DNA from 3 places in the Micromonospora sp. NPDC050695 genome. Region 1 is predicted to be linked to each of the others. Evidence: riboswitches for the same ligand, from Rfam matches in the RefSeq annotation. Region 1 holds a riboswitch; each other region holds the start of a gene.
The links. Region 1 has a riboswitch for cyclic di-AMP ahead of AB0H52_RS09270 (C40 family peptidase). Riboswitches for the same ligand answer to the same signal wherever they lie in the genome.
Positions count from the first base shown of each region.

Region 2: another riboswitch for cyclic di-AMP. It lies ahead of AB0H52_RS26670 (hypothetical protein); the one in region 1 lies ahead of AB0H52_RS09270 (C40 family peptidase).
Region 3: another riboswitch for cyclic di-AMP. It lies ahead of AB0H52_RS21890 (C39 family peptidase); the one in region 1 lies ahead of AB0H52_RS09270 (C40 family peptidase).

Region 1 covers NZ_JBFAHZ010000009.1:40,836-47,644, reverse strand. The annotation lists gene AB0H52_RS09285 (zinc metalloprotease) at 1-830, shown strand, start outside; gene AB0H52_RS09280 (pyridoxamine 5'-phosphate oxidase family protein) at 906-1,463, opposite strand; gene dcd (dCTP deaminase) at 1,563-2,141, shown strand; gene AB0H52_RS09270 (C40 family peptidase) at 2,220-3,260, opposite strand; cyclic di-AMP (ydaO/yuaA leader) riboswitch at 3,274-3,409, opposite strand; gene AB0H52_RS09265 (peptidoglycan recognition family protein) at 3,644-5,626, shown strand; gene AB0H52_RS09260 (NlpC/P60 family protein) at 5,682-6,692, opposite strand.
Region 2 covers NZ_JBFAHZ010000052.1:23,605-35,208, reverse strand. The annotation lists gene AB0H52_RS26685 (PfkB family carbohydrate kinase) at 1-76, opposite strand, end outside; gene AB0H52_RS26680 (SRPBCC family protein) at 249-716, shown strand; gene AB0H52_RS26675 (hypothetical protein) at 906-1,508, opposite strand; gene AB0H52_RS26670 (hypothetical protein) at 1,636-2,652, opposite strand; cyclic di-AMP (ydaO/yuaA leader) riboswitch at 2,709-2,840, opposite strand; gene AB0H52_RS26665 (cation diffusion facilitator family transporter) at 2,983-3,900, opposite strand; gene AB0H52_RS26660 (AAA family ATPase) at 4,008-6,125, opposite strand; gene AB0H52_RS26655 (alpha/beta hydrolase) at 6,234-7,175, opposite strand; gene AB0H52_RS26650 (carbonic anhydrase) at 7,326-7,949, shown strand; gene AB0H52_RS26645 (hypothetical protein) at 8,110-8,439, opposite strand; gene AB0H52_RS26640 (DUF3145 domain-containing protein) at 8,746-9,237, shown strand; gene AB0H52_RS26635 (glycoside hydrolase family 3 protein) at 9,335-11,071, shown strand; gene AB0H52_RS26630 (hypothetical protein) at 11,149-11,367, shown strand; gene fabF (beta-ketoacyl-ACP synthase II) at 11,425-11,604, opposite strand, start outside.
Region 3 covers NZ_JBFAHZ010000032.1:31,641-43,244, reverse strand. The annotation lists gene AB0H52_RS21930 (DUF6077 domain-containing protein) at 1-1,791, opposite strand, end outside; gene AB0H52_RS21925 (TetR/AcrR family transcriptional regulator) at 1,928-2,527, opposite strand; gene AB0H52_RS21920 (ABC transporter permease) at 2,746-3,639, shown strand; gene AB0H52_RS21915 (ABC transporter ATP-binding protein) at 3,632-4,450, shown strand; gene AB0H52_RS21910 (bifunctional cytidylyltransferase/SDR family oxidoreductase) at 4,599-6,110, shown strand; gene AB0H52_RS21905 (CDP-glycerol glycerophosphotransferase family protein) at 6,144-7,814, shown strand; gene AB0H52_RS21900 (alpha/beta hydrolase) at 7,819-8,565, opposite strand; gene AB0H52_RS21895 (hypothetical protein) at 8,736-8,942, shown strand; gene AB0H52_RS21890 (C39 family peptidase) at 9,014-9,862, opposite strand; cyclic di-AMP (ydaO/yuaA leader) riboswitch at 10,088-10,229, opposite strand; gene AB0H52_RS21885 (hypothetical protein) at 10,532-11,302, opposite strand; partial or broken gene AB0H52_RS21880 (hypothetical protein) at 11,436-11,604, opposite strand, start outside.

The DNA.
Region 1 (6,809 bases):
GTCACACCAACGCCCGGGTCAAGCCGGGCGCCGCGGCCCTGCACGACCCGAACGAGCTGACCGCGAAGCAGGTCCGTGAGCGGGACGCCGACCTCGCGGCGGCGCTGCGCGAGCGCGCCAACTTCCGCACCGGCGCCGGCGCGACGGCGCTGGCCACGGTCACCATCCCGGTGGTGGTGCACGTGATCCAGGAGAACAGCACCCGGGCCGGCGGCAACATCCCTGACTCGATGATCACCTCGCAGATCAGCGTGCTCAACCAGGCGTACGCCGGCGCGACCGGTGGTGCGGCCACCGCGTTCGCCTTCCGACTCGACTCGATCAACCGGGTGACGAACCCGTCGTGGTACCCGATCGTCTACGGCTCGTCGGCGGAGCGGTCGATGAAGTCCGCACTGCGGGTCGGCGGCAAGAACACGCTCAACATCTACCTGGGTGAACTGAGCGACGACCTGCTGGGTTGGGCGACCTTCCCGCAGCGGAAGCTCGCCAGCACCGACGGCGTGGTCGCGCTCAACGAGTCGCTGCCGGGCGGCACCGCCACCAACTACAACCAGGGCGACACCGGCACCCACGAGGTCGGCCACTGGCTGAACCTCTACCACACCTTCCAGGGCGGCTGCGGCGGCTCGGGCGACAGCGTCAGCGACACCCCGGCCGAGGCGTCGCCCGCGTACCAGTGCCCGACCGGGCGCGACACCTGCTCGGCAACCGGGCTGGACCCGATCACCAACTTCATGGACTACACCTACGACTCGTGCATGTACCAGTTCACGCCGGGCCAGGCCAGCCGCATGCTGACCGCCTGGAACGCGTACCGCGCGGCGTAGCTTTCCCGCGTACAGCCGGTGCCGGCTCCGTCATGACGGAGCCGGCACCGGCTTTTCCCCAGGACCGGGCCGCGGTCAGGCGGCCGTGCACTGAACGTCACGGCTGAGACGGGTCGGGCGCGTCTGCGGTACGGCGGCCGGCGCGACCGGCGCCGGCGGAGCCTGCGGGTCGAGCCACACCCGGACGGCCGGCCGCCCCGGCGGCACCCCCGGGACGCCGGCGATGTGCTGCTCGCGGCGGGTCAGCATCGCCACGTCGACGGTGAACTCGAACAACCGCCAGTCGGCGTGCGGCTCGGCTCGGGCACCCTGCGCCAACCGGGCCAACTGGGCCGGATCGGTCACCGGACGGGCGCGACCCGCCACGTACGCCTCGTCGTCGCTCTCCTCCGGCGGGAACGAGTGCAACGCGTAGCGGCCGTCGCGTTCGAGGTCACGGCGCTTCGGAGAGTCGATGACGAAGCAGAACAGACCCTCGTCGGTGATGACCGGGGAGACCGGGTGGACCCGGGGCCCGCCGTCGGCGCGGACCGTGGCCAGGTAGCCGAAGCCCGGCCCGTACTGCTGCAGGAGAACGCGGATCCCGTCGGCGAGGCGGGGCTCGTCGGCGGCGAATTCGGACCAGGAAGCCATGCGGGCATTCTATCGAACAAATGTACGAGCAGCGACCTCGACGCGCTGGTCACCGGCACCGAATCCGGGTGCCGCGCGAGACGCCGCTATGGTGGTCCGATGCTGCTCTCCGACCGCGACCTGGTCTCCGAGATCAAGGCCGGCACGCTGGGCCTGGAGCCCTTCGAGCCCATGCTGGTCCAACCGTCCAGCATTGACGTACGACTCGACCGGCTGTTCCGGGTCTTCAACAACCACCTCTACACCCACATCGACCCGGCGATGCAGCAGGACGACCTGACCTCGGTGGTCGAGGTGCCCGACGGCGAACCGTTCGTCCTGCACCCGGGGGAGTTCGTGCTCGCCTCGACGCTCGAGGTCATCTCGCTGGGCGACCAGCTCGCCGGCCGGCTCGAGGGGAAGAGCTCACTGGGCCGACTCGGTCTGCTCACCCACTCCACCGCCGGCTTCATCGACCCGGGCTTCTCCGGGCACGTGACGCTGGAGCTGTCCAACGTGGCGAACCTGCCGATCACGCTCTGGCCGGGCATGAAGATCGGCCAACTGTGCATCTTCCGGCTCTCCTCGCCGGCCGAGCACCCGTACGGCTCGGTGGTGTACGGCTCGCGCTACCAGGGGCAGCGGGGGCCGACGCCCAGCCGCGCCTGGCAGCACTGGCGTACCTGGCCGACCCGCTGACCCGCGACGCACGACCGGGCAGACGCCGAGGGCCCGCCGCGAACGGATCGCGGCGGGCCCTCGGGCGTCCGGGCTGGGTCAGCCGGGGCGGCCGTAGCTGTGGATCGGGCCGTCGTCGACCTTCTTCATCTTGACGGGCTGACCGGCCTGGGGGGCGTGCACCACCCAGCCATTGCCGACGTACATGCCGACGTGGTGGATGTCGCTGTAGTAGAAGACCAGGTCACCGGGGAGCAGGTCGCCCTTGCTGACGTTCTTGGTCACCCGGCTCTGCGCGGCGGCGTTGTGCGGCAGCGACACCCCGGCCTTGGCCCAGGCGGCCAGCATCAGCCCGGAGCAGTCGTACGAGTTCGGACCCTCGGCACCCCACACGTAGGGCTTACCGATCTGGGCGCAGGCGAACTTGACCGCCGTGCCCGCGGCACCTCCGGGATAGCTGGCCGGGCAGGGCGCGGGACGCAGCGGGCCGCCGCCACCGTTGCCGTACACCTTGAGGCGCAGCTTCTGCAGGCGGTCGATCTCCTCGTTGATCTGCTTCCTCTTCGCCGCCAACTGCGCCTCGGTACGGCCCAGCTGGGTCACCATCTCGTCCAGCGGCGCCTTCTGCGCGGCCAGTTCGTCACGCAGGTCGGCCACCTGGCGGACGTCCTGCTGCTGGTTGTGCGCGAACCGGTCGAGCATCTCGAGCTGCCCGACCACCTCGCTCGGCGACCGGCTGCCGAGCACCGCGTTGACAGTGGAGATGTTCTCGCCCTTGTACGCGCGCACGGCCAGGGCGCTGACCTTGTCCATCGCGGCGTCGACCTGACGCTCCAGGGGAGCGATCCGGGCGGCCAGGGCGTCGGCCTGCTTGCGCTTGACGGCGAGGTCGGCCCGGGTGGCGTTGTGCCGTTCGATGATGGGTTCGAGTTTGTTCCAGTCGGCGTCGATCTGGCGCTCGATCTCGGCGACGGACGGGTCGGCGTGGGCCGCCGTGGCGCTGCCCGTCAGGACGACGGCGACGCCGACCAGTGCGGCGAGAGCGTTGGTGAAGCGGGACCAGCGTGGGCGCGGCACGATCGTTGTCGGGCCGGCTGCTGCCGGCCGCTCGGACGGCGGCCGCGGGGCATGGAGTGCCACCGGGGTTCCGTTCTCCTTCTTCCTGACCGCCTACCGGGTTAGCTGACGGGTTCGGGCGGGAAGTCGGCGCCCTACCGCAGTGGCTGCGGATTCACCCCGAGGAACCTGGGTCCCCGGTTCGTTCGGAAACGACTCGGCGGTGTCGGTCCGTCACCGCCCGGGGTGGGCGGACCTGCTATCGGGCCGACGAATGACCAGCGTAGAGACGCCCGTTACCGATCCGCAACCCGTGCGGCCGTGACACTCCGTACCGATCGGAGAGGGTCGCCGGCCATAGGCGAAGATTTCCTTCCGAACGCATCGATACATGGAAAGGTATTGACGCGGACTCCCGGGCGGCGCGAAGGTGACCTCACCTTTGTCCGTGGAATCTAGGGGGTTCGATGCACCGTCCAACCCTGTCCCCCGGCCGGCGCGCCCTGCTCGCCGCCGCCGTGGTCGCCGCCGCGACCGGGGTACCGCTACCCGCCGGCGCGGCCGCCGCCGCACCCACCGTCGACCGTCAACAGCGGTACGCCGCCGCGGCAGCGGAGTACGGCGTACCGATCGACGTGCTGCTCGGCGTCTCCTACCTGGAGTCGCGCTGGGACAGCAACGCCGGCACACCGAGCACCAGCGGCGGCTACGGCCCGATGCACCTGACCGACGCCCGCCACGTGGCCGCCCTGCCCGGGCGCGGTCACCACGACGCCGGCACCGAGGACCCGCGCGGCGACGACTCCCGACCGGCGCTGGCACCCGCGCCCCCGCAGGCCGCGGATCCCGCACCACCCAGCACCGCGTTGCAGACCGTGGACACCGCCGCCACCCTGACCGGCGCGGCGCCGGAGTCGCTGCGCACCGACCCCGACGTCAACATCCGGGGCGGGGCGGCGCTGCTGGCCGCGTACCAGAAGGAACTGGGTGCCCCGGTGGGCGCCGGCACCGACCCGGCCACCTGGTACGGCGCGGTGGCCCGCTACGCCGGCGCGGACAGCGCCGACGCGGCGGCGGCCTTCGCCGACGAGGTCTTCACGACGATCGGCACCGGCGAGTCCCGGGTGACCGACGACGGCCAACGGATCACCCTGCCGGCCCGCGCGGTACAGCCGGAGCGTTCCTGGCTGGACCGGCTGGGCCTGCGCCGGCTGGCCCGACCGGACGGGCTGGAATGCCCTCGCACCGTCTCCTGCGAATGGATCCCGGTGCCCTACGAGGCGTTCGGCGACGGGGACTACGGCAACCACGACCTCTCCGACCGGCCCGCCCGGCAGAAGATCGAGTACATCGTCATCCACGACACCGAGGCGAGCTGGGCGACCACTTTGAAACTCGTTCAGGACCCGACCTACGTGAGCTGGCACTACTCACTGCGCTCGGTGGACGGGCACATCGCCCAGCACGTGAAGACCAAGGACGTCGGCTGGCACGCCGGCAACTGGTACGTCAACGCCAAGTCGATCGGCCTGGAACACGAGGGCTTCGCCGCGCAGGGCACCTGGTACACCGAGGCGATGTACCGGACCTCGGCGAAACTCGTCCGGCACCTCGCGCTGCGGCTCGGCATCCCGCTGGACCGCCAGCACATCATCGGCCACGACAACGTGCCCGGCACCATCGCGTCGACCGTTCGCGGGATGCACTGGGACCCGGGGCCCTACTGGGACTGGTCGCACTACTTGGACCTGCTGCACGCGCCGCGACTGGACACCGGCACCCCGGCCACCGGGCTGGTCCGGATCGACCCGGACCCCGCCACCAACCAACCGGTGTTCACGGGATGCGTCACCCCCGGCGTGCCGTGCGCGCCGCGCGGCTCCTCGTCGGTGGTGCTGCACACCGCGCCGTCCGCCGACGCGCCCCTGGTCAACGACATCGCACTACGCCCGGACGGCACCCCGAACACCATGGAGGTGTCGGATCACGGCACCCGGGCCTCCGCCGGCCAGACGTACGCGTTGGCCGGCCGGCAGGGGGACTGGACGGCCATCTGGTACCTCGGACAACGCGCCTGGTTCCACAACCCGGCGTCCGCGCCGACGGCCAGGTGGACCGTGGGCGTGGTGGCCACCCCGAAGCCCGGACGGGCCACCATCCCCGTGTACGGGCGGGCGTACCCGGAGCAGGCGGCCTACCCGGCCGGCGTGCCCTACCAGACGATCTCCCCACTTCAGTACACCCTCGCCGCCGGGCAGCGGTACGCCGTCGGCGCGGTGCTGGCCGGCGAGTACTACCGGGCCAGCACGTTCGACGGGTCCTCGCCCGGCGACTGGACGGTGATCCGCGGCGAGAACCGGTACGCGCAGATCCAGTTCGGCCACCGCATCATGTACGTCAACCTGGCCGACGCGCAGCTCCTGCCGTCCCCGGTGGGCGCACCCCGCTGAGAAACCGCGACGGCCCCCGGTCGGTGACCGGGGGCCGTCGTCGTGCCTGGGCGGATCAGCCGGGTCTGCGGAACCCGGCGACCGGCATGGTGAGGCTGGCCACCGTCACCGGTCTTCCGGCGCGGGGCGCGTGCACCATCAGGTTGTTGCCCAGGTACAGGCCGACGTGGCGCAGGTCGCCGTAGAAGAAGACCAGGTCACCGGGGCGAGCGTCGGCCCGAGAGACGGCCTTACCCTCGTTCCACTGGGCGCCGGTGTAGTGGGTGAGGTAGATCCCGGCCGACTTGTAGGCGTACTGGGTCAGACCCGAGCAGTCGAATGCGTTCGGGCCGACGGCACCCCAGACGTACGGGTCGCCGACCTGCTGGCAGGCGGTCTTGATCGCCTTCTGGGCGGCGGTGCTGGCGACACCGTTGATGGTCGGGCAACCGGCGGTCTTGATCGTGGTCTTCGGCAGCGATGCCTCGAGCTTCTTGATCTCGGCGTCGATCTGCTTCTTCTTGGCGGCCAACTCGTTCTGCTGCTTGGTCTGGGTGGCAATCAGCACGTCCAGCTTCTGCTTCTCGCCGTCGTACTTGGCTCGCACGGCGAGCACACCCGCGACCTCCTTGCGCTCCTGCGCGGCAAGCCGGTCCAGAACGGTGAGCTGCTCGGTGAGGGTGTCCGGCTTGGCACTGACCAGCAGCGCGCCGATGTCCTGCGACGGACCCGACATGTAGTAGCGGGAGGCGAGGTCACCGACCCGGGTGAGGGCCAACTCGCTCTGCAGTGCCAGCGGCTCGATCTTCTTCTGCAGGTCCGCCGATTTCTTGCGGTTGACCTGCAGCTGCGATCGCACCTTGTTGTACTGCTCGACGGCGGGCTCCAACTGCTCCCACTGCTTGTCGATCTGCGCCTCGATCTCGTCGACCGAAGGCTCGGCCTGCGCGGGCACGGCGAGCACACCGGCTCCGACGGCCACCGCGGCGACCAGGACGAGCAGACGTTGGGCGACCCGGCGCAGACCGCCCGGCCGCGCGGACAGCCCCGGGGCGTGACGATGAGGGGGCATGGTTGCCACCGGCATCGACTCCTTTGCAACCGACCGCCGGGCGCCTCGCGTGCGGGAAGGGCCGAGGCAGACGACCCACAGCGGTCGGTGCCCCACATTAGGGAAATGCCGCACCGGAATCAAGACGAACCT
Region 2 (11,604 bases), on a different contig from region 1:
CGGTGTGGTCGTTCGGCTGGTCCACGGTCACGGTCAGTTGCGGAGTGGGCGCGAAGACCATCACGTGCCCGCTCACTGGTCGGCACCGTTCATGAATCCACCCTCTCCGTCACGCCCGGTGATTCGTCACTAACCGACCCTAATGGGGCAAGTGATGGACCGCGACGCATCGGCCGGTGTCCGTCCGGGCGTTGCCAGCCCGTTCGGTGTACGGGACGATCGTGCGACCAGCGACGGCAGGAGACGGTGTGCTCAGGCGCGATACCTTCAGCTACACCGTTCAGGCCCGGTGCGCCCCCGCCGAGGCGGCCGCCCTGCTCAGCGACCTGACCCGGCAGGGTGAGCTGCATCCGCTGATCGTCAGCGTCCAACGGCTGCCACCACGCCCCGGCGCCCTGGCCAGCTACGCGATCAGCGACCGGTTGCAGGCCGGCCCGCTGCGCTTCCGGACCACCTACCAGGCCGACGTGCTGATCAACGAGGAGGACGAGATCGTCATGGTGGCCCGGCAGCGGCCGGCCACCACCGTGCGCAACCACACCCGACTGCGCGCCGAACCGGACGGACTGCTCCGGGTCGACGTGGAGATCACCCTGAGCGCACCGGCCCCGCTGTTCCGGTACGCGTTCCGCCAGGCCCGCGCAGCCCACCTCGCCCTGGCCAGCCGCCTCGGCGCGGCCCTGGACCGCGCCGGCAACCCCCCGCCCGCCACCTGACCCGCGCCCTCGCGCCTCCGCGCCTCCGCGCCTCCGCGCCTCCGCGCCTCCGCGCCTCCGCGCCTCCGCGCCTCCGCGCCTCCGCGCCTCCGCGCCTCCGCGCCTCCGCGCGGGGCGGACCGGCGGTCCCCTGTCTCGCAAGATCGTGCTCGATCCTGGATGTAGTGGCATCCCGCGGCGCCGAGCCCACTACATCCTGGTTGTAGCGCGATCATGGGCGGCAGGACCGGCAGGACCGGCAGGACCGGCGGGACCGGCAGGTGCGCGACGGCCGCGGGCGGCGCGGGCGGTGGCCGTGGGGCGGGCGGGCGCGGCAGGGGCGGCGGGGCGGGCGGGGCGGCGGCCCCACGGCTTGTACGTGGAGAGCACCGTCGCGATGATCATCAGGCTGGTCGAGACGGCGGGTGCGATCACCAGGTCGGCACGGTCCCGGGTGGGTAGTGCGGCGCCCAGGTCACCGGCGTGGCGCAGGTTCGGGGTGAGCAGGAACAGGACCAGTCCGACCATCACCGTGGTGAGCACGAGTTTGACCAGTACCCAGCGGTAGCGCAGCAGACCCCATGGGGTGAGGAGGGCGCTGGCGACACCGATCAGCCAGACCAGCACGCTCAGCGGCGCGAACAGCACGGTGCCGAGCAGCGCGGTGACCGGGTAGACGGTGGCCGGGTCGGCGCCGCGCTGCACCGCCACGCCGAGGGTGAGCAGCACCAGGTCGGTGCCGAGCCAGCCGAGGGAGGTGACCAGGTGCAGGGTGAGCAGCGCCTTGCGGGCGGTGGGTGGAATTCGAGGCATGCCCCGGATGCTGCCCGCCGGGCCCGGCCGGGTCGTCCGACGGCCGGCGACGTCCGGTGTACGCCCGCTGACGTACCCGTGGCCGGCACCCCCCCCCGGGTGAGGCGGGCGCCGGCCACGGGTGGGGTCAGTACACCGACAGGTGCACGTGGTTGGTGTGGTCGCTGGCCGGGTCGCCACCCGCCCCGCTGTACGACTTCCATCCGCTGCTCGGCAGCCAGATCTGCCGGTACCAGATCACGTAGAGCACGGCGAGCCGGTCGGCGTTGCGGATGAAGTACGCGGCCAGGTTGTTGCCGTACGTCTTGTCGGCGCCGGTGGCGTCACCGCCGAAGCCGCCCTTGGCCGCGGCGAAGTCGCAGGCCCGACCCTTGGGGTGTTCGCCGGAGCCGCCGGAGCGGTGACAGGAGACGTAATGGGTGAAGCCGGCTGCCTTGGCCTGGTTGAGGGCGTGCAGGGTGCGGGGGGTGATGCAGCCGCTGGCCGGGGTGGGGTCGTTGATGCTGCACGATTCCGATGGCCAGGAGCCGTCGGAGTTGCGCGGCGCGGCCGTGGCGTTGGCGCTGGAGGTGCCCCGGTTGGAGCCGGTGTCGGCGGTGGTCTGCGGTTTGGGCGTGGTGGCCACGGTGAGAGCCCGTTCGGCCTGTTCCTTGCGCTTGGCCATCACCGCGACCTGCTTGCGCTGCTCGCGGATCTCGCCGTCCAGGGCGACCCGGGTACGGGTGGCCTCGTCCCTGGTGGTGAGCAGGTCGCGCAGCACCCGGTCCTCGTTGGCGGCGACCGCGTCCAGGGCGGCGGCCCGGTCCATGAAGCCTTCCGGGGTGTTGCTGTTGAGCAGCGCCGACATCGCGCCGAGGCGGCCGGTGCGGTAGGCCAGGCCGGCGATCTCGCCGACCTTGCCGCTGCGGACGTTCAGTTCGGCCTCGGTGGTCTTCAGCTGGGTGGTGAGCTGTTGCTGGCGCTGCAGCGAGGTGTCCAGGGCGCGCTTGGCGTCCAGGTAGCCCTTGCTGGCGGCTTCCAGTTGGGCCCGGAGGGCGGGGGTGCCGCCCTCCTCGTCACCGTCGGGCGCCGCGGCGGCCCGTTGGCCGGTCGGGGGAGCGGCCGAGGCGGTGCCGGGCGGGAGTGCGATGCCGAGGGCCAACATCGCGACGATCAGGGCCGCCAGGCGGGCGGCGGGTGGTCGTGCTGGTGCCACTACGCATGTCCTTCCGTCAGCCGCCGACCGGGTTAGCTGACGGGTTCGGGACGGAAGATCCCTACCGCTGACGCGGATGCACCCCAGGAACATGGTTCCCCGGTTCGCCCGCTCGGGCGATTAGGCGGCGGCCGCCACCGGCGCCGGGTGGGCGCCGCCTGGTGGAGGCCGGGACCGAGCCTACCGGTGCTGGTGGGGCCGCTGCAGCCGATGTGACGGACGGTGCGTACGTCGTCACGAAAAACTCGGACCAATCCGAGTGAATCTCCTGAAATGCCGTCACCACTCGACCGAACCGCAGGCACCGGGTGCGGCACCGGGTTCGATCTGCAGCGTGGCGTGCTCGATCCGGAAGTCCTCGTGCAGGGCCGTGCGCGCGGCGCTGAGCACCGTGCCGACCTCGGCGCCGGGTGCCATGGTCAGGTGCGCGGAGGCCACCTCCATGCCCGAGGTGAGCGTCCAGACGTGCAGGTCGTGCACCTCGACCACGCCGGGAACCGCGGCGAGTCGGTCGTGTACGGCGGTGACCTGGAGGTGCTCCGGGGCGGCCTGCACCAGGATGCGGACGGCGGCCCGGCCGAGTCGCCAGGTGCGCGGCAGGATGAACACGCCGATGGCGACCGCGACCAGTGGGTCGGCCCACCACCAGTCGGTGACCGTGATGAGCAGTGCCGCGCCGATCACGCCGAGCGAGCCGAGGAGATCGCCGAGCACCTCCAGGTAGGCCCCCTGGAGGTTGATGCTCTCCCGGGCGCCCGCGCGGAGCAGGGCGAAGGCGGCCACGTTGGCGAGCAGGCCGAGTACGGCGACCGTGAGCATCGGGCCGGTCAGCACCTCGTGCGGATCGCCGAACCGGCCGATCGCCTCGATCACCACGTAGACCGCCACGCCGGAGAGCAGGGCGGCGTTGGCCAGCGCGGCGAGCACCTCGAGGCGGTAGAGCCCGAAGGTGCGCTGCGGGTCGCCGGTCGTCCGCCGGGTGGCGGTGATCGCGGCGAGCGCCATGCCGATGCCGAGCACGTCGGTGAACATGTGCCCGGCGTCGGAGAGCAGAGCCAGCGAGCCGGTGTGCAGGGCCGCCACGGCCTCGACCACCATCAGGGTGGCGAGCAGCCCGAACGCCGCCCAGAGCCGGCCCCGGTGCTGCTGCGCCGCGTTGGTGACCGACGCGTGGTGGTGGTCATGACCTGCGCCCACGAAATCCACCCTCCGTCGCCAGTCGGGACCCGGTCAAATGTATGCGCACATCGCTATGTATGCAAGTGTACGGTCGACGGGCGGCCGACGGTGCCCGCCAGGGCGGATCAGCCGGTCGGGTCGATGGTGGTGAGCCGCTGCGTGGCCCGGGAGAGCGCGACGTAGAGCGTCCGTACGCCGGCGCCCGGATCCGCCCGGATCTCGCTCGGAGCCACCAGCACCACCCCGTCGTACTCCATGCCCTTGGCCTCCAGGCTGGTCACCACCTGCAGGCGCGGCGCGCCGAGCGTGCCCAGCCAGCCGGCGACCTCGTCGCGGCGGGGGACCGGCGTGATCACCCCGACCGTGCCGTCCACCTCCGCCAGCAGGGCGGTGGCGGCCTCCACGACGGCGGTCTCCAACCCGGTCGCCGGCACCACCAGCTCGACCGGGTCGACCCCGGTGGAGCGGACGGCGGTCGGCAACGGCAGGTCCGGGTAGAGCCGGCGGATCTCCGCCGCCGCCACCGCGAAGATCTCCGAGGAGTTGCGGTAGTTGGTGGTGAGCGTGAAATCGGCCCGCTTGCGCCGGCCCAGCGCCTGGTCGCGCGCACGGGTCAGCTCCTCCGGGTCACCGGTCCACGCCGTCTGCGCCGGATCGCCCACCACCGTCCAGGAGGCCAACCGGCCGCGCCGGCCGATCATGCGCCACTGCATCGGCGAGACGTCCTGCGCCTCGTCGACCACCACGTGCGCGTACTCCCGGTAGTCCTCCGGCCGCTCCCGGGCCGCCGCCCGGGCGGCCCGCTGCCGGTCCGCGGCGGTGCTCAGCTCGCGGACCCCGCCCGCGAGCTGGAACGGGTCGCGCCGGGCCCGCGCCGGCTGCGCCGGCCGGCCGAGCAGGGCGTCCAGCTCGTCCAGCAGCGCCACGTCGGCGATGGTCAGACCCGTGGAGTCCAGATCCCGGTACGCCGCGCCCAGCAGCCGGATCTCCGCGCCGGAGAGGATCCCGCCCGCGTAACGGCGCAGGCGCTCCGGCCGGGCCAGCCAACCGAGCACGTGCCGGGGGTGCAGCCGTGGCCACCACGCCTTGAGGAACTCGCGGAACTCCGGCCGCTCGGCGACCTCGTCCTCGAAGGCCCGCTGCTCCGGCAGCCGGCCGATGTTCAGCCGGCGGGCCTGCGCCCAGAGCGCGGCGAACACCCCGTCGAAGCCGGCCCGGCGTACCTCGTTGCGCCGCGCGCCCCGGTGCAGCACGCGATCCCGGATCCCGTCCAGCTCGGCCCGGTCCAGTCGCAGTAGCGAACCCCGGTACAACAGTCGCAACTCGCCCGGACCGCCCGGCACCGCGTCGCGCACCGCCCGCTCCAACACCCGGCGCATCCGCAACGAGCCCTTCACCGCCGCCACCTCCGGCGGGTCGGTACGGGTGGCGGTCATGCCGGGGAAGAGCGTCCCCAGCGAGTGCAGGGTCGCGGTGTCCTCACCGAGCGACGGCAGCACCGAGGCGATGTACTCGACGAAGACCGAGGACGGGCCGACCACCAGGATGCCGCCGCCGGCGTACCGGCTGCGGTCGGAGTACAGCAGGAAGGCCGCCCGGTGCAGGGCGACCGCGGTCTTGCCGGTGCCCGGGCCGCCGGCGACGATCGTCACCCCGGAGCTGGGCGAGCGGATCGCCTCGTCCTGCTCCCGCTGGATCGTCGCCACGATGTCGCGCATGCCCCGGCCGGTGGCCCGGGACAGGGTGGCCAGCAGCGCGCCGTCGCCGACCACCGTCATCCCCTCGGGGGCGGCGCTCGGGTCGAGCAGGTCGTCCTCGATGCGGGTGACCTGCTCGGCGCGGGACTGGATGGTGCGGCGACGCACCACGCCCAGCGGCTGGTTCGGGGTGGCCTGGTAGAAGGCGGCGGCGGCCGGCGCGCGCCAGTCGACGACCAGCGTGGTGGCGTTCTCGTCGCGGATGCCGAGCCGCCCGACGTGCAGCGTCTGACCCTCCCGCAGGTCCAGCCGGCCGAAGACCAGCCCCTCGTGCTCGGCGTCGAGGGTATGCCGCCGCTGCGCGGCGTGGAAGACCATCGCGTCGCGCTCGACGAGCGCGCCGAACGTGCCCACCCGCGCCATCCGGTAGCCGTCCCGCTCGGCCAGTACCGCCGACCGGCGCAGCTCGGCCAGCCGGGCGTACACCCGGTCGAGGTGCCGTTGCTCGACGGCGATCTCCTGCTCCAGGACGGTCTGGTCGGTCAACGCACGCTCCTTCGGGGTCGCCGGCAAGCGGCGCGAACCGCGCGGGCCAACCGCAGAAGGGTACGGCCCCCGGCCCGGCCCGCCGCGCCCGAGGTGCGCGAACGTGGCTCAGGCACCCGCGCCGGCGGTGGTCGCGCCGCCCAGTCGCGGCGGCGCCTCGGCGAGTACGCGGTGCAGGACGCCGGTCAACGCGGCGTTCACCTCGTCCGGGCGTTCCATCATCAGCATGTGACCGGCACCCGGGCAGACGGTCAGCTCGGTGGCCGGTAGGGCCGCGGCGATCGACTCGGCGCACGGCGGCGGGGTCAGCCGGTCCCGGTCGCCGACCAGGGCGGCCGCCGGCAGGTGAGCCAGCGCGGCGAGAGTGTCCAGCCGGTGCTGGGCGCCGATGGACGCGCGGAAACCGCCGATGGAGCGCAGCGAGGCGCGGGCCACCGCCGAGGTCACCAACCGGATGTCGGCCGGTTCGCAGTGGTTGCCGAAGAGCATCCACCGGATGCTGGGTCGCAGGGCGCGCAGCAGCGCCCGGGGTGCCCGCCAGGACCCGCAGCGGGCCAGCACTCCCGCGCCGGTCGTCTCGGCCAGTCGGATCAGTCGGGCGATCCGCGGCGAGAGCCCGTACACCGTGTGCGTGTGCCCCTCGGCGGTCGTCGAGACGAAGACCAGCCCGGCCGTGCGGGCGGCGAAGTGCGCGGGGTGGCGGTGCGCGTACTCCATGATCGTCATACCGCCCATCGAGTGCCCCACCAGGACGATCCGCCCGGACGGCGCCACCGTGTCGATCACCGTGGCCAGGTCGTCGCCGAGTTGGGCCAGGGTGGCTGTCGGCAGTGCCATGCAGCTGGACCGCCCGTGGCCCCGCGCGTCGTAGGTGACCACCCGCACCCCGCCGGCGGGCGCGCTGAGTGGGTCGACCTGCCGGTGCCAACTGCGGCCGTCGAGCGTCCAGCCGTGCAGCAAAATGGCCGTGACCTGGGCATCTGCCGGCCCTGCCGCCTCCACGTGCAGCCGCACACCGTCGGGCAGACCGACCTCGAACCGCTCCGGCATCGCCACCTCCCCCAGGGCCGCCCGGCACCACCAGCACCGGGATACCCGGCGGTAACACCGGCTACCCGCCAGCAGACCACGTCAATCGCGCCGTGGCGAACATTCCCGACCCCGCCCGTGACCCGCGAACGGCGGGCCAAGCTGAACGGCATGGAGTCGGCGGGACAGGGGCGGCAGGCCGGCGGCACGCCCCGCGCCGCGCTGGCCGAACTGCTCGCCGGCAACCGACGGTTCGTCAGCGGACAACCGATCCACGGACACGACGTCACGGCCGCCGCGGCGACCGCCTCCGGCGACCAGCAGCCGTACGCCGTGGTGCTCGGCTGCATCGACTCACGGGTGCCGCTGGAGGCGATCTTCGACCAGACCTTCGGTGCGATCTGCGTGATCCGTACCGGTGGGCACGTGCTCGACCGCGCCGTCTGCGGCTCCATCGAGTACGTCGTGGGCCAACTCGGCGTACCGCTGGTGATGGTGCTCGGCCACGAGCGGTGCGGCGCGGTCGGCGCCGCGGTGGACGCGCTGCGTGGCGGGGAACGTCCCGGAGGCTCCCTCGCCCACCTGGTCGACGAGATCGCGCCGGCGGTCCTGGAGGTGGGGCTGGACGACCCGGCGGTGCTCCCGCTGGCGATCCGCCGGCACGTCCGGCGCACGGTGGACGCGCTGCGGGTCGACGACCTCCTCGCCGGGCCGGTCGCCGCGCAGCGGGTGGCCGTGGTGGGCGGCCTCTACGACCTGGCCACCGGCGAAGTCGCCCTGCTCGACCCGACCTGAACGGCGCGGCCCGGCCCGGCCCCGGTGCGGCCCGGCGCCACGTGGCCCGGCCGCGGTCGAGTCAGGGCGCGCGCCGAACCCTGTCGCTACGGGTGCGGACGCGAAACCGCCCGCCGGGACATCCCGGCGGGCGGTTTCAGGCGTTGCGGTGGGGGAGGGCTCAGCCCTCGAAGACGCCGGCCGCGACCAGACGCTTCTCGGTGGCCTCCCAGCCGTCGTTCGGGTGGGTGGTGGCCAGGGTGTTGATCTCCGCCCGGATCTTGGCGGCGTGGCCGGCGGCGGCCAGCACCCGGATCTCCTCGACGAAGGCGTCGGAGTCGGTGCGCAGGTGCGCGGTCTTGCCGTTGGTCAGGTTCCGCACGTAGGCGTGCTTGCCGCCGTTGAGCGGGATGAGGTACTTGAACTCGCCCAGCACGCTGAGGGCGCCACCCTGGCCAGCCTGGCCGGCCCGGACGGACGCGCGCGCGGTCTTAGAGGTGTTGCTCGCCACGGAGGTACTCCTTGCAAGACGTACGGGAGGACTGGACGTCCGGGGGCTGTGTGCGGGCCACACAGACTCGGCCCGCGAAGGTGTAACGCGGCATAAGCCGCCGGTGGAACTGTACACGACCACGACATCAGGCTGGTCGTCGCGGTGTCCTGAGAGGCAACGGAGACCACCCGTCCGGCTATTCCACCCGGCGTTTTTTCCGATTCCCTGGCGCACCATCCGTCACACAAGTCATCATGTGTTGCAGCAACCACTCGGTGGACGAGGTCGTAGGGGAAGACGCACCTCGCTCTCCGGGAGGTCACCGTGCCAACGCGTGGCGTCGTATACGTCCACTCGACCCCGCTCGCCGTGTGCTCGCACGTCGAGTGGGCGATCGCGCGCGTCCTAGCCGCGCCGGTCAACCTGCAGTGGACGACTCAGCCCGTCGATCCCGGCGCCCGCCGGGCCGAATGCGGGTGGACCGGCCGTCCGGGAACGGGTGCCGAGCTGGCTGCTGCCCTACGGCAGTGGCCCATGATCCGTTTCGAGGTGACCGAGGAGCCGAGTCCCGGCGTGGACGGCGAACGCTTCATGTACGTGCCGGCCCGTGGCCTGTTCCGGGCCACCGTCGGCGCGGCCGGTGACATCCAGCTCGGCGAGGACCGGCTGCGGGCGCTGATGGCTGGCTCCCGTGCCCCGGAGGCGCTGGCGCACGCCCTGGACAAGGCGCTCGGCACTGCCTGGGACGCCGACCTGGAGCCCTATCGCTACGCCGGTGACGGCGCCCCGGTGACCTTGCTCACCAGGGTCGGTTGACCCGGGCGCCGGTCACCTGCCCGCATGCCGTCCGGCCGGCCACCTGTCCCGGCCGACCGGTAAGGTCAAGTTGCCCCGATAAGGGGGAACTGGTGGGATAGGCGGCGTGCCGATTCGCCCGCGTCGCGCCAGCGTCGCCGTCGCCGCCCTGACCGCCCTGCTCGCCTCCGGCTGTACGGGTTCCCCGGACCGCCCCGAGCCGACGCCCGGCCCGACCGGCACCTCCGCCGGTCCGAGCGCACCCGCCGCGTCGACGCCGCCCGGTGATCCCGCCGCCCGTGCCGCCGCCCTGGCCGCCACGCTCTCCGACGAGGATCTGGTCGGCCAGGTGCTGATGCCGTACGCGTACGGCGACTCCGCGACGAAGGTCTCACCCGGCTCGGCGGCCGGCAACCAGGCCCTCGCCGGTGTCGACACCCCCGCCGAGATGATCGCCCGGTACCGGCTCGGTGGGCTGATCCTGGTCGGCTTCAGCGCCGACGACCCGACCAAGGGCAACCAGGAGACCACCAACGTCGACAACCCGAAGCAGGTGCACGACCTCACCGCGGGGCTGCGCGCCGCCGCCGGCCGGCTCGCCACCGGCCCGGCACCCTTCCTGGTCGGCACCGACCAGGAGTACGGCGTCGTCACCCGCATCACCGACGGCGTCACCGTGCTGCCCAGCGCCCTCGCGGCCGGGGCGGCCGGCGACCCGAAGCTCACCGAGGCCGCCTGGCGGGCCGCCGGCGCCGAGCTGGCCGCCATGGGGATCAACGTGGACTTCGCCCCGGTGGCCGACGTGCTGGCCACCCGCAGCACCGTGATCGGCTCCCGGTCGTACGGCGCGGACCCCAAGCAGGCCGCCGCGCAGGTCGGCGGCGCCGTCCGGGGCCTGCAGGCGGGTGGCGTGGCGGCCACCCTGAAGCACTTCCCCGGGCACGGCCACAGCGCCGACGACTCGCACCAGGACCTGCCGGTGCTCACCCAGTCCGCGGCGGCCCTGCAGAGCGGCGCGTGGCCGCCGTTCACCGCCGGTATCGACGCCGGGGCGATGGCCGTCATGTCCGGCCACCTGGACGCGCGGGCCATCGACCCGGGCATCCCGGCGACCTTCTCGCACAAGCTGCTCACCGACGTGCTGCGCGGCCAACTCGGCTTCCAGGGCGTCGTGATCACCGACGGGATGAACATGCCGCCGGCCAAGCGCTGGGCCCCCGGCGAGGCCGCCGTCCGCGCGTTGAACGCCGGCAACGACCTGATCCTGATGACCCCGAACGTCGGCCAGGCGTACGACGGGCTGCTCGCCGCGCTGCGCGGTGGGTCGCTGCCCCGGACCCGGCTCGTCGAGGCCGTCACCCGGGTGCTCACCATGAAGTTCCGGCTCGCGGAGCTGCCCACCGCGCCGATGTCCACGCTCAACATCCCGGCGCACCGGTCGGCGGCGGAGGCGCTGGCCGCCGGTGCGGTCACCGTGCTGCGGGGCGCCTGCGGCGGCGCGATCCGTGGGCCGGTGACCGTCACCTCGTCCGACGGTCGGGACGGCACCCGGGCGGCGCTCACCGCCGCCCTGACCGAGGCCGGTGTATCGGTCAAGGCCAGCGGGGGCACGGCCGTGCACCTGGTGGGCTACGGCGACGGCACCTCCGATCTGCGCGCCGACGCCGCCGTCACGGTCGCCATGGACACCCCGTACGTGCTGGCCAAGGCCACCTCGCCGACCCTGCTGGCGACGTACTCCTCCAGCCGGGCGTCGATGACCGCGTTGGCCGCCGTGCTGGCCGGCAAGGCCCGACCGGGCGGCCGGTCCCCGGTGGCGGTGCCCGGCCTGCCCGCCACGACCTGCGGCACCTGACCCGTCCGACCGTTCCCGGGCCGGCGCGCGCGGAAAACGCCTCGCGTCGGCGACGCCGGCCTGGGAGCCTCGAGGCCATGTCAGCGGCACAGGGCTTCCGGTACGACCAGCGTGCCGACGGCACGGTGGTGATCACGCACCACGGGCGGGTGGCCGGCACGTTGCGCGGCGCCCGGGCGGCGGAGTTCCTCGCCGAGGTCGACGACGACCCGCAGCTCGTGATGGCCCGCTGGACCGGCAACTACCGGCGGGGCAACGAGCGCACCGCGAAGCAGCACCCCCGCAACCGGGCCTGAACGCCCGGAAGGGCCCCCGCTCGTGCGGGGGCCCTTCCGGGCGATGGAGCGGCGGCCTCAGGGGCGCGTGAACACCAGAGCCACGTTGTGACCACCGAAGCCGAACGCGTTGTTCAACGCGGCGGGGATCTCCATGTGGCGCGGCTTGTGCGCGGCTACCTCAAGGGTGAGCCCCGGCTCCGGGTCGTCCAGGTTGATCGTCGGAGGCACGACACCGTCGCGGATGGCCAGGATGGT
Region 3 (11,604 bases), on a different contig from region 1:
CCGGGTGATCCAGAACGTCACGTTCTTGCGCGTGTCCGGCATCCGCCAACTCGGCTTGTCCTGCAGGACATTGGCCGTCCACATCGGCTCGCCAAGGTTGAAGAAGGCGAGCACCAGGGCGACCGGGATCGCGAAGGCCAGGGCCCGGTTCGGCCAGGCGAGCCGGGGCCGTCGGGGCAGTCGGATCGTCGCCAGCAGGCCGACGAACAGCGGCACCGGCAGGATCCACGGCACCCGCCACAGCACCGCCGCCAAGCCGGTGAGTTCGGCGCCCACCACCAGGACACCGGGTACGAGCAGCAGCGTCACGGTCAGCACGGCGCTGGCGCTCAACAGTCGTGGCGCGCCGCGACGCAACAGCAGCGGGGAACTCCACATGGCCACGCCGGCGATGACACCGAGCACGCCGAGCCACAGGCTGAACTCGTAGACGGCGCGCGGTTCCTGCACCTCGGTGTACGTGGCGATGACGTTGTCGAGGCCGTTCGTGGTGAGTCGGGTGAGCACGCCGGACAGCAGCGGGTACGCGGCGGCGGCGGCGAAGCACAGGACCGCCTCGCGGGGACGCCGCAGGAGCAGCAGCACCGCGGCGACCGTCGCCGCCAGGAGCGGCAGCAGGATGACCGCGGTGGTGGTCAGCCCGACGGCGGCGACCGAGAGCAGCGCGAGCAGGGCGAGGGCCCGCCGGGACCGGTTCTCCAGGAAGTCCGTGAGGTACACCCAGGCGAGCGGGACGAGCCCGTGGACGAACACGCTCTTGCCCTGCGTGAGCCGGGGCAGGTGGTAGGTGTTCAACACGTCCGGGGCACCCGCCACGAGCAGGATGTACGCCAGGGCCACACCGAAGACCAGCAGCGGACGCCGGGGCGCCCACCGCAGCACCAGCCGCCACAGCGCGAAGATCACGAAGACGGCCAGCAGCGGGAGCATGAGATACCAGGTCACCGAGGCGGCGTGCACGTGCAGGACACGCGCGAGCGCACCGATGAACACCTCGAACGAGGGGATCGGCGGGTTCGCCGTACCGCCGGGGAGGACGCCCTCGGTGAACAGGAAGTCCCGGAACGGGATCTCGTCGCGTTCGGCCACCCAGACCGACTTGCCGACGTAGAAGACGTCGTCGAGGGACACCCGGGCGAGCAGCGTCGCGAAGTACGCGGCGGCCAGCGAGACGGCGAGCACCACGTAGCCCTGCACCGAGGTGGTCACCGCGCCGGCGGTCGCGGGAGAGCCGCCGACGGTGACGCCGAAGCCGGTCGTCGCGCCCCGCACCCGCAGCGACGTCCACACCGAGACGATCGCGACGACGCCGAGGGCGATCGCCAACCACCAGGTGAGCTGGTCGGTGCCGAGGGCCGCGAGCAGTGCCGCGCCGGTCGCCGCACCGATCGGAAGGACGTAGCGGCGCAGCAGTGTCGCGCGTCCGACCGCGGCCGGCGACGCCTCGGGCGACTCGTCCGCCGTCTCGGCGCCGGTGGTCGGGATCGGCTCGCCGGCCCGGCGACGGGAGCGCAGCCGCCACCCGACGGCCACCGTGATCACCATGGCGACGGCCCAGGCGGCCAGGACCACCGAGGGGCGCAGGTCCAGGGCGAGGTTGAGGTGGTAGAGCAACGTCCAGAGCGCGAAGCTGACGATCGCGGCGTCGGTGAGGACGACAGGTAGCGCGGCCACGGCGGCGTTGACGCGTCGGACCAGAGCACCCGAGCCTGATCGTCGGCCACCCGGCGCCGTGGGCGTGCCCCGGTCGGCTGGCGCAGGTGCCTCCACAACGTCCTGGACTTCCGTCACGAGCCGTCCTTGTCGTCTATCCGTGTACGCCCGGGGCCGGACCGCCCTGGGATCGACACGGGAGGGTGTCCGAATTGGCGGGTGCAGCCTACCGGGCTCGTACCGGGTACGCGGGGGTGCCCGGCGGCAGCGCGAGTCACGTCCCCACGCCCGCGCCGTGCTGGTGGGGCACCCCGCTCTGCACGCCGAGTCCGGCGACGACGGACTCGACCAGACGGTCCAGGTAGCTGTCGGTGAGGGGCAGTCGGGCGATGGCGAGCCGCCAGTAGAGCGGGCCGACGATGAGATCGATCGCGGCGTCCGGGTCGGTGTCGGCCGGTAGCTCACCGCGCTGCACGGCCCGGCTGACCAGGCGACCACCGATGTCCTGCTGGCGGGCGTGCAGCACCTCACGCAGGGTCGCGTCGATGCTGGGGTTGCGGGCGGCCTCGGCCAGCAGGTCCGGAATGATCTGCGAGGCCAGCGGGTGGCGCAGGGCGTGCGCCACGGCCTGGAACAGCAGCGCGAGGTCGCCGCGCAGGGTGCCGGTGTCCAGCGCCGGGAGCTTGCCGTGCGCCGCCGCGGCGACGATCTCCACCACCAGGTCGAGCTTGGAGTTCCACCGCCGGTAGATCGCGGTCTTGCTGACGCCGGCCCGGCGGGCGACCGCCTCGATGGAGAGGCGGCCGTAGCCGACCGCGGCGAGCTCCTGCATCAGGGCGCGCCGGATGGCCGTGGTGATCTCGCCACGGAGCACCGCCGCACCGGCCGGGGTACGCCTCTTCTCGGTCGTCACCAGGGGCTCTTCTCACAGGTCACGCGGACCAGAGTAGCGCAACGACGATACGGTTGCGTCCCGACGTGTTTCGGACTACTGTCCACGCAGCGGCGAGGCGGCGCCCCGCGCACCCATCCCACTAGGATTCCATCGTCGCGAGCAACCCCGTCTGCACGAAAGATCGGAGCGCCATTTCCATGGCCACCACCGCGCTGGTCGACCCCGACACGGGCCTGACCCAGGCGCAGCTGGCCGCTCGGCACGGGCTGCGGGTCGCCGGTGAGCGACCCAGCCTCGTCGAGTACAGCCGCCGACTGTGGGCCTACCGGCACTTCATCGCCGCGTACGCCAACGCCAAGCTGGTCGCCTCGTACAGCAACGCCAAGCTGGGTCAGCTCTGGCAGGTGCTCACCCCGCTGACCAATGCGGCGGTCTACTACCTGATCTTCGGGGTGGTGCTGGCGCAGAACAGCATTCCGAACTTCATCGCGTACCTGACCACCGGGCTGTTCATCTTCAACTTCACCCAGAGCGCGGTCCTGGCCGGCACCCAGTCGATCAGCAGCAACCTGGGGCTGATCCGGGCGCTGCACTTCCCCCGGGCCAGCCTGCCGCTGTCCACCACGATCACCCAGTTCCAGCAGCTGCTGGCCTCGATGGTCGTGCTGATCGGCATCGTGCTGGTCACCGGCGAGCCGATCACCCTGAAGTGGTTGCTGCTGGCGCCGGCCCTGCTGCTGCAGGCGGTGTTCAACGCCGGCGTGGTGCTGCTGGTGGCCCGGCTGGGCTCCAAGTCGAGCGACCTGAAGCAGGTCATGCCGTTCGTCATGCGCACCTGGATGTACTGCTCCGGCGTCCTCTACAGCGTCAGCCTCTTCGAGCGGCTGCCCGCCTGGGCGACGACGCTGGTGCAGTACAACCCGCTGCTGGTCTACATCGAGCTGGCCCGCTACTCCCTGCTCGAACAGGCGCCGCTGCTCAACGAGTCGCTGACCCAGCTCTGGCTGGTCGCGGCCGGTTGGGCGCTGGTGGCCGGGATCGGCGGTTTCATCTACTTCTGGCGCGGCGAACAGGAGTACGGCCGTGGTTGAGCACATCGGGGCCCCCACCGAGGCGACCGCGACACTGACCGCCACGCAGGAGCGCATCCCGACCGTGGTGGTCGACGACGCGCACATCATCTACCGGGTGCACCAGGGCGCCGCCGGTGGCACCACACCGGTCGCCGCGCTGCGCCGGCTGGTGAAGCGCACGCACGCGCCGAACGTCCGGGAGGTGCACGCGGTCAAGGGCGTCTCGTTCACCGCGTACCGGGGCGAGGCGATCGGGCTGATCGGCAGCAACGGCTCCGGCAAGTCCACCATCCTGCGGGCCATCGCCGGCCTGCTGCCGGTCAACCGGGGCGCGATCCACACGCAGGGGCAGCCGTCGCTGCTCGGCGTGAACGCGGCACTGCTCAACGACCTGTCCGGTGAGCGCAACGTGGTGCTCGGATGCCTGGCCATGGGCATGCACCCGGACGAGGTGGCCAAGCAGGCCGCGGGGATCATCGACTTCTCCGGGATCAACGAGCGGGGCGACTTCGCCAGCCTGCCGATGCGGACGTACTCGTCGGGCATGGCGGCCCGCCTGCGCTTCTCCATCGCCGCCGCAAAGAAGCACGACGTGCTCCTCATCGACGAGGCGCTCGCCACCGGCGACAAGGGCTTCCGCAAGCGCAGCGAGCAGCGGGTGCGGGAGCTGCGTGAGGGCGCCGGCACGGTGTTCCTGGTCAGCCACCAGCTCTCCTCGGTACGGGACACCTGCGAGCGGACAATCTGGCTGGAATCGGGCCTCATTCGGATGGACGGGCCGACCGACGAGGTCATCCGGGCGTACGAGGCGTACGCGAACAGCAAATAGAGCGACGCCATCGACACGACGCCATCGACACGACGCCATGGACCGCGTCGCCCGCGTTGGGGCGGCGCGGTCCGCGCGTTAAGGTTCATTCCGTCGCCGCTCGGGCGGAACCTTCCGTTAACGCATTCCTGAGAGTGAGGATCCGGCAATGACGCAGGACCAGACCACTGGCCCGGACGCCGCAACGGAGACCCCGACGCCGTGGCGGCCCTCGCGGACAGTGGCCGTGGTGCTGGCCGGCGGCACCGGCACCCGGCTGGGCCTCGGCATCCCGAAGCAACTGCTGAAGATCGCCGGTAAGCCGATCATCGAGCACACCCTGGCCGTCTTCGAGGCCGCACCGGAGATCGACGAGATCATCGTGCTGATGGCCACCAGCCACGTCGAGGACGCCCGGCAGATCGTCGAGAAGGCCGGCCTGCGCAAGGTCACCAAGGTGATCGAGGGCGGCGACACCCGCAACGCGACCACCCGCATCGCCCTGGACGCCGTCGGCCCGGCCGACTGCAACATCCTTTTCCACGACGCGGTACGCCCGCTGCTCAGCGGCCGGATCGTCCGCGAGTGCGTGAACGCGCTCTGGACCTACGACGCCGTGGACGTGGCCATCCCCTCCGCAGACACGATCATCCAGGTCGACGACAACGACTGCATCACCGACATCCCGGTGCGTTCGCGGCTGCGCCGCGGCCAGACCCCGCAGGCGTTCCGCTCCCCCACCATCCGCGAGGCGTACCGGATCGCCGAGGGTGACCCGGACTTCGCCGCCACCGACGACTGCGGCGTGGTGCTGCGGTACCTGCCCGGCACCCCGATCAAGGTGATCGACGGTTCCGACGAGAACATCAAGGTCACCCACCCGGTCGACGTGCACCTGGCGGACAAGCTCTTCCAGCTCGCCGCCGCGCAGGCCCCCCGGCTCACCGACCACCGCAGCTACACCGAGGAGCTGACCGGCCGCACCATCGTGGTGTTCGGCGGCAGCTACGGCATCGGCCACGAGCTGACCGAGCTGGCCCGGCGCTACGGCGCGCAGGTCTTCCCGTTCAGCCGCTCCACCACCGGCACCCACGTCGAGCGCGCCGAGGACGTCGAGGCCGCGCTGAAGACCGCCTTCGACGCCACCGGCCGCATCGACCACGTGGTGGTCACCGCCGGGATCCTGGAGAAGGGCGCCCTCGCCGAGATGGACGAGGAGACCATGGACCGACTCCTCCAGGTCAACTTCGTCGGCCCGGTGACCATCGCCCGGCAGTCCCTGCCCTACCTCCAGCAGACCAAGGGCCAACTGCTGCTCTACACCTCCAGCTCGTACACCCGGGGGCGGGCCCGCTACGCGCTCTACTCCGCCACCAAGGCCGCCCTGGTCAACCTCACCCAGGCCCTCGCCGACGAGTGGGCTGACGTCGGCGTACGCGTCAACTGCATCAACCCGGAGCGGACCGCCACCCCGATGCGTACCCGGGCCTTCGGCGAGGAGCCGGAGCACACCCTGCTGGCCGCGGAGGCCGTCGCCCAGTCGTCGCTGGACGTGCTGATCTCCGACCTGACCGGCCAGGTCATCGACGTACGCCGGGCACCCGGTGACGGACCGGCCGTGCCGGCGCAGTCCGGGCCGGACCGGGCCGAGGCGCCGGCCGGCGTGGCGTCCGCGAACTGACGTCGACGGCTGCGGAACCACGAACGGAGCGACATGCGCGGCGACCTGGTCCGAAAGCTGGCCGCCCGGTGCCTGAGCACCGGGTTGGCCGTGCTGGCCTTTGTCGTGCTGGCGCTCACCGACGCCACCGGCTGGGGGTTGGCGCTGGCCGTCGCCGCGCTGGCCGGCTCGGCCGCCGAGCAGCGGATCCGTCCGACCGCTGACCTCGTCGCCGAGACGACGCTGATCGCCGCCGCGATCCTGGTCGGTTACTCCCGGCCGCTGGACGACGGGCTCGACCTCGCGCTGGTCGCCACCGCGCTGGTCCTGCTGGGGCTGGTGCTGCTGGTGGGGCCGCTGCGCACCGCCGGCAATCTGGAGATCCGGGCCGCCAACCTGCCGGTGCGTGCCTGGACGCCGCTGATCGCCGACCGGCTCGGCACCGCCCTGCTCGGGCTGCTCGCCGTGGTGGCCCTCGCCGCCGCGCTGACCCTGCCGGCCGGCGTGGCCCTGGCCGCCACCGTGCTGCTGGGCGCGGGAGCCGGGGCGGTCGCCCTGGACCTGGCCCGGCGGCGGTTCCGCCCGGCCGTCGGCGGCGGTGCGGTGGCGCGCGCCCTGCGCCGGCACGAGCCGGAGTTCCTGCTCTACTTCTCCGCGCCGCCCGGCTCGGAATACCAGGTCACCATGTGGCTGCCGTACCTGCAGCGGATCGGCCGGCCGTTCCTGGTCGTGCTGCGCGAGCCGGAGTTCCTGGCCCCGATCGCCGCGGCCACCGACGCGCCGGTGGTCTACTGCCCCACCCTGCGGTCGCTGGACGAGGCGCTGGTGCCGAGCCTGCGCGCGGCGTTCTACGTCAACCACGGCGCGAAGAACAGCCACTGCATCCGCTTCACCCAGCTCACCCACGTGCAGTTGCACCACGGCGACAGCGACAAGGCGCCGAGCGCCAACCCGGTGTCGGGGATCTTCGACCGGATCTTCGTGGCGGGGCCGGCGGCGATCGACCGATACGCCCGCGCCGGGGTGCAGATCCCGGCGGACAAGTTCGTGGTGGTGGGCCGCCCACAGGTCGAGTCGATCGAGGTACGCCCCGAGCCGGCGCGGGGGTTGGCGCAGCCCACCGTGCTCTACACCCCGACCTGGACCGGGCACCACGCCGACGCCGACTACTGCTCGCTGCCGGTGGCCGAGAAGCTACTGCGTCGGCTGCTGGAGCGCGGCGCGACCGTGATCCTGCGGGCCCACCCGTACACGGCGCAGAACCCGGCGTCGGCACGCCAACTGGCCCGCCTGACCGAACTGCTGGTCGCCGACCGGGCCCGCAGCGGACGCCCGCACATCGTCGGCGCGGCCGCCCGCGAGCTGAGCCTCACCGAGTGCGTCAACCGCTCGGACGCGCTGGTCTCCGACGTGTCCGGGGTGATCTCGGACTACCTCTACTCCGGCAAGCCGTACGCGGTCACCGACATGGGCGACGAGGGTGACCGGTTCACCGAGCGGTTCCCGTTGGCCGGGTCGGGTTACGTGCTGCGCCGGGACATGTCCAACGTGGACGAGGTGCTGACCGACCTACTGGACACCGACCCGTCCGCCGAGGCGCGGTGGACCACCCGCCGCCGTTACCTCGGTGACTTCCCGGCCGAGTCGTACGCCGAGGGGTTCCTGAGCGCCGCCCGCCGCGAGCTGGCGCCGGCGCAGGCCCTGCCCACCCCGGCCCGCGTGTAGCGGCTCAGCGGTACGCGTCGAGCAGGGCCAGCACGGCCGCCGGGTCCTCCACGTGCGCGTTGTGCCCGAGCCCGGGCAGCGTGGCGACGGGTACGCCGTACTCCTTGAGCTGCGCGTCGGTGACCATCGGGTCGTGCTCGCCGCGGGCCAGCACCACCGGCACGTCGGTCGCCGCGAGCAGTGCCGCCAGGTCGGGCTCACCGACGGCGAACGCGGTCGGATCCATGGCGAGACGCCACCGGCCGTCGACCCGCCGGAGCCCGGCGTCCACGACCGGGTGGTCCGGTGGGAGCAGGCCGGCCAGCCCGGACACCCGCAGGTAGCGGCGGGCTGCCTCGGTGCGGCTGGCGAACCAGCTGACCGGACGGGCGGCGAGGTCGGCGGTGCGGCTCAGCTCGGCGGGCGACCAGACCGCCTTGATGCCCACCCCGACCACCGCGTCCACCGGCAGCCCGGCGTCGCGGGCGGCCAGCGCGAGACCGACCACGCCGCCCAACGAGTGCCCGAGCACGACGAGCCGGTCGTCGGCTGCCAGGCCGTGGGCGATCCGGTCGGCGAGGCCCGCGAAGGAGTACGACGGCAGCGGCGCCGACCAGCCGTGGCCGGCGAGGTCCGGGGCGAGCCACCGCCCGGGCCAGTGCTGCTCCAGCAACGGCGCCGAGGGCAGCCACACGTCGCCGGTCGCCCCCATCCCGTGCAGTAGCAGCAGGACCGGCCCACGCCCGGCGCGACCACCCGATTCATCCCCCACGGCCGCAGTCTCCCACGGTTCGCGGCCAGGTACGAGCGTCGTGCGCGGACCCGACCGACAAAGATCCACTGTAGAGTGCGGCACCTGGACGGGGCATCGTCGTCGCGGAGAGGAGCCCTCGTGCTCAGCAGGTATCGACGAGCCTGTTGAACGCCTCCACGATCCGGATCGTGGGGATCGACGCGAACCGCACGGGCATCGCGGCCGGCACGCTGAGCGGCTACGGCATGACCGGGTACGGGTCGGCCGCCACCAGCGGCTCCAGCAAGATCGACTATCTGTTCGTGAAGGGAAGCGTGCGGCCGTCCAGCATCGGCCACACGGTCAGCGGGACGAAGTCGAACCACCTCGCGCTGTACGGCTTCATCGACTACTGAGCGGGACACGAAGACGCCGCGGGCGCCGCCCCCTCGTGGGAGACGGCGCCCGCGGCGCTCCACCGCCTGGGTCAGGCGGAGTAACCCCGGGTGGCGATCCAGTTGGCCAGGTCGATCGTGGTGACCCAGTACGACGGGTCGGCAGCGTTCGCCGAGTCGGCGATCCGCACGGTCCGACCGTTGTCCTTGTAGCCCACGACGGCGATGTAGTGCCCGCCGCCGTAGGAGTGCCAGCCGCCGTCGGTGTCGGTGGCGTCGCCGACCACGTTGGCCACCACGCCACGACCGTCGGTGATCGCGGCGACCACGTCGGCCTGGAGGCGATCCATCTGGGCCGGGCTGGGCGAGCCGGCGAACATCCGGGTCCGGTACGGAGAGCCCTTCACCTCGGCGTTGAGCACCCGGGTGGTGTCCTCGGCCGAGTTGGTGCCCATCTCGGTGGTGCCCAGCTCGACGGCGAGTTCGTCCAGGGTGCGGTCGACACCGCTGGCGCTGAGCGCGTTGCGGGTGGCCGCCGGACCACAGTTGTAGTAGGTGTTCTGCGCCTCGTAGTCGTAGTCGAGCACCTTGGTCGCGGGCGGCTTCGGCGGCGTCGGCTTCCGGGTGAGGTCCGGGTTGCCGCTGGCCTTCGCGGCGGGCGACGCGGCGCTGGCGGCCGGGGCGGCGGTGCTGGGCGCGACGCTGGCCGAGGGGGCCGCGACGCGCGCCTGGCTGCGGGACGCGGCGGTGTCGCTGCGCATCTCGGCGACCGTGGTCGCGGTGTGCTGGCTGGCCGGGGCGCCGTCAGCGTCGGCGAGCAGGACACCGGTGGTGGTCGCGATCGCGAGGGCCGCGGCGGAGGCGGCGACGATCTGGTACGGGCGCTCGGTGCTGAGGCGGCGGAGCTGACGGTGCAGGGTGTGCTTCACGGGGTCCTCCACGGTTCGGGGGGAGAGCGGCACACCGGGGCCGAGCCGGTATCCGGGCAGGCGCCAGCGCGCGGACCGGGTCCGCGGATGGTGAACCGCTCAGGGGAACGCCCGGCGCGGCCGGGCGGGAAAAACGGTGACCCGGGGGTCAGCTCACCGACCGGATGAGCGGGGGCACCGTGGCGCCGTGGAGGCGGAGGAACAACCGAGGGGTGGAAAGGTGCTGCACGAGGATGGAACTCCTTCCGACACCGCCTACCGGGTTAGCTGACGGATTCGGGCGGGAAGATCGCCCTACCGCGGGCCGTGGCTCGCGGATTCACCCCGGACTTACTGATGGGTCCCCGGTTCGTTGATCACGATTGAGCGGGTCGGCGCGGCGTCGCCTCTTGCGATCGGTTACCGCACCGGACGGGACGACAATACTGGCCGGTTCAAGCCCTTGCCAAGCCGTGTCCACCTGCGTAAACATCATTTCGCCCGACAATTTCTGCGCGTATTGCCGATGACGTGACTCGATGGGACAACCGGTGACGGCGACGCCTGTGGTCGACAACCGGACAGGCCGCCGGCAACGTCGCCAAAATCGCGGGACCAATCGGGCCGATCGCGCCGGACGCCCGATTTCCCGGGCCCGTGACCGGGCTCACAGCACAGATCGGGCTCAACCGCAGATCGGGCTCATCCGACGCGAGCCGGACGCCACCGCGCCACCACCGCGGGACGGAACACCCGGGTCGCCGTCCGGCGGGCCGGCACCGCGGTCGGCCGGAGCCGGGCGGCCGCCGCGTACGCCTCCTCAGCGAGAGTGCGGGCCGACTCGGCGGCCAACTCGGCGTCCCGCCAGGCCGACCGCTCCCGCCCGGCGGCCACCACGTAGTCGGCGCGCCTCGCGTCCCTGATCGCCCGGGCGATCAGGGCCTCCTGCTCGACCGGGTGCCGGCGGGGATCCCACCCGCGCCGGTGCCCGAACACGTCGCCGAGCTGCCCCATGGTCAACTCTCCGCGCCAGTGCGCCGCCATCGCGGCGCGGTGCAGGTAACGCTCCCGAGCGGCGTACTCCGCAGGAGTGTGCGGCGTGCGCGGGGTGGGCAGCGCCCCGGCCCCGGCGAAGCGACGGGCCGCGGCGTCCGCCTCGTCGTAGCGGGCCCAGGCCCGTTCCACCCGCTCCTGACTGATCAGCCAGTCAGCGCGTCGCCGTCGGGCGGTCTGGGCCGCGCCGGCCGCCGCGACGGCCACCTCCTCGGCGTAGCGCCGCAGGTCGGCGGCCTCGGCCGCGGCCACCTCACGGGCGGTGGGCGCGGTTGGGGCTGGCTCCCCCGTCGGCCCGCCCCGCTCCGGGCGGGCGACCAGGACGGCCAGCACGCTGAACGCCAGCAGGAACAGGGCCGACCAGATGGCGGCGGCCTGGGGCACCTCGGTCAGAAACTGGTAGAAGACGACGGTCTCCATGGTCGACACCTCGGAACGAGAGCGATGCGATGGTGGCCGCACGGGCCGACCGGATCGCGGCGGGGCCACGGGTCGGCGGGTGCGGGGCTGGTGGATCGACAGGGCGCGGCGGCGGAACGGTCGTCCCGGTGGATCAGCGGCGGGGCGGAGCCCGCGGCGCCCGGCTGGTCGGCCCGTCGGTGTGCGGCAGCCGGTCGGCCCCGGCCACCCGCACCGGAGTCACGCCCAGGGCGACGACGACGTTTCGGGCGGCCAGGCTTGCCGGCTGCGGATCGGCCGACCGTGCCGCGATGCGCGGGTCA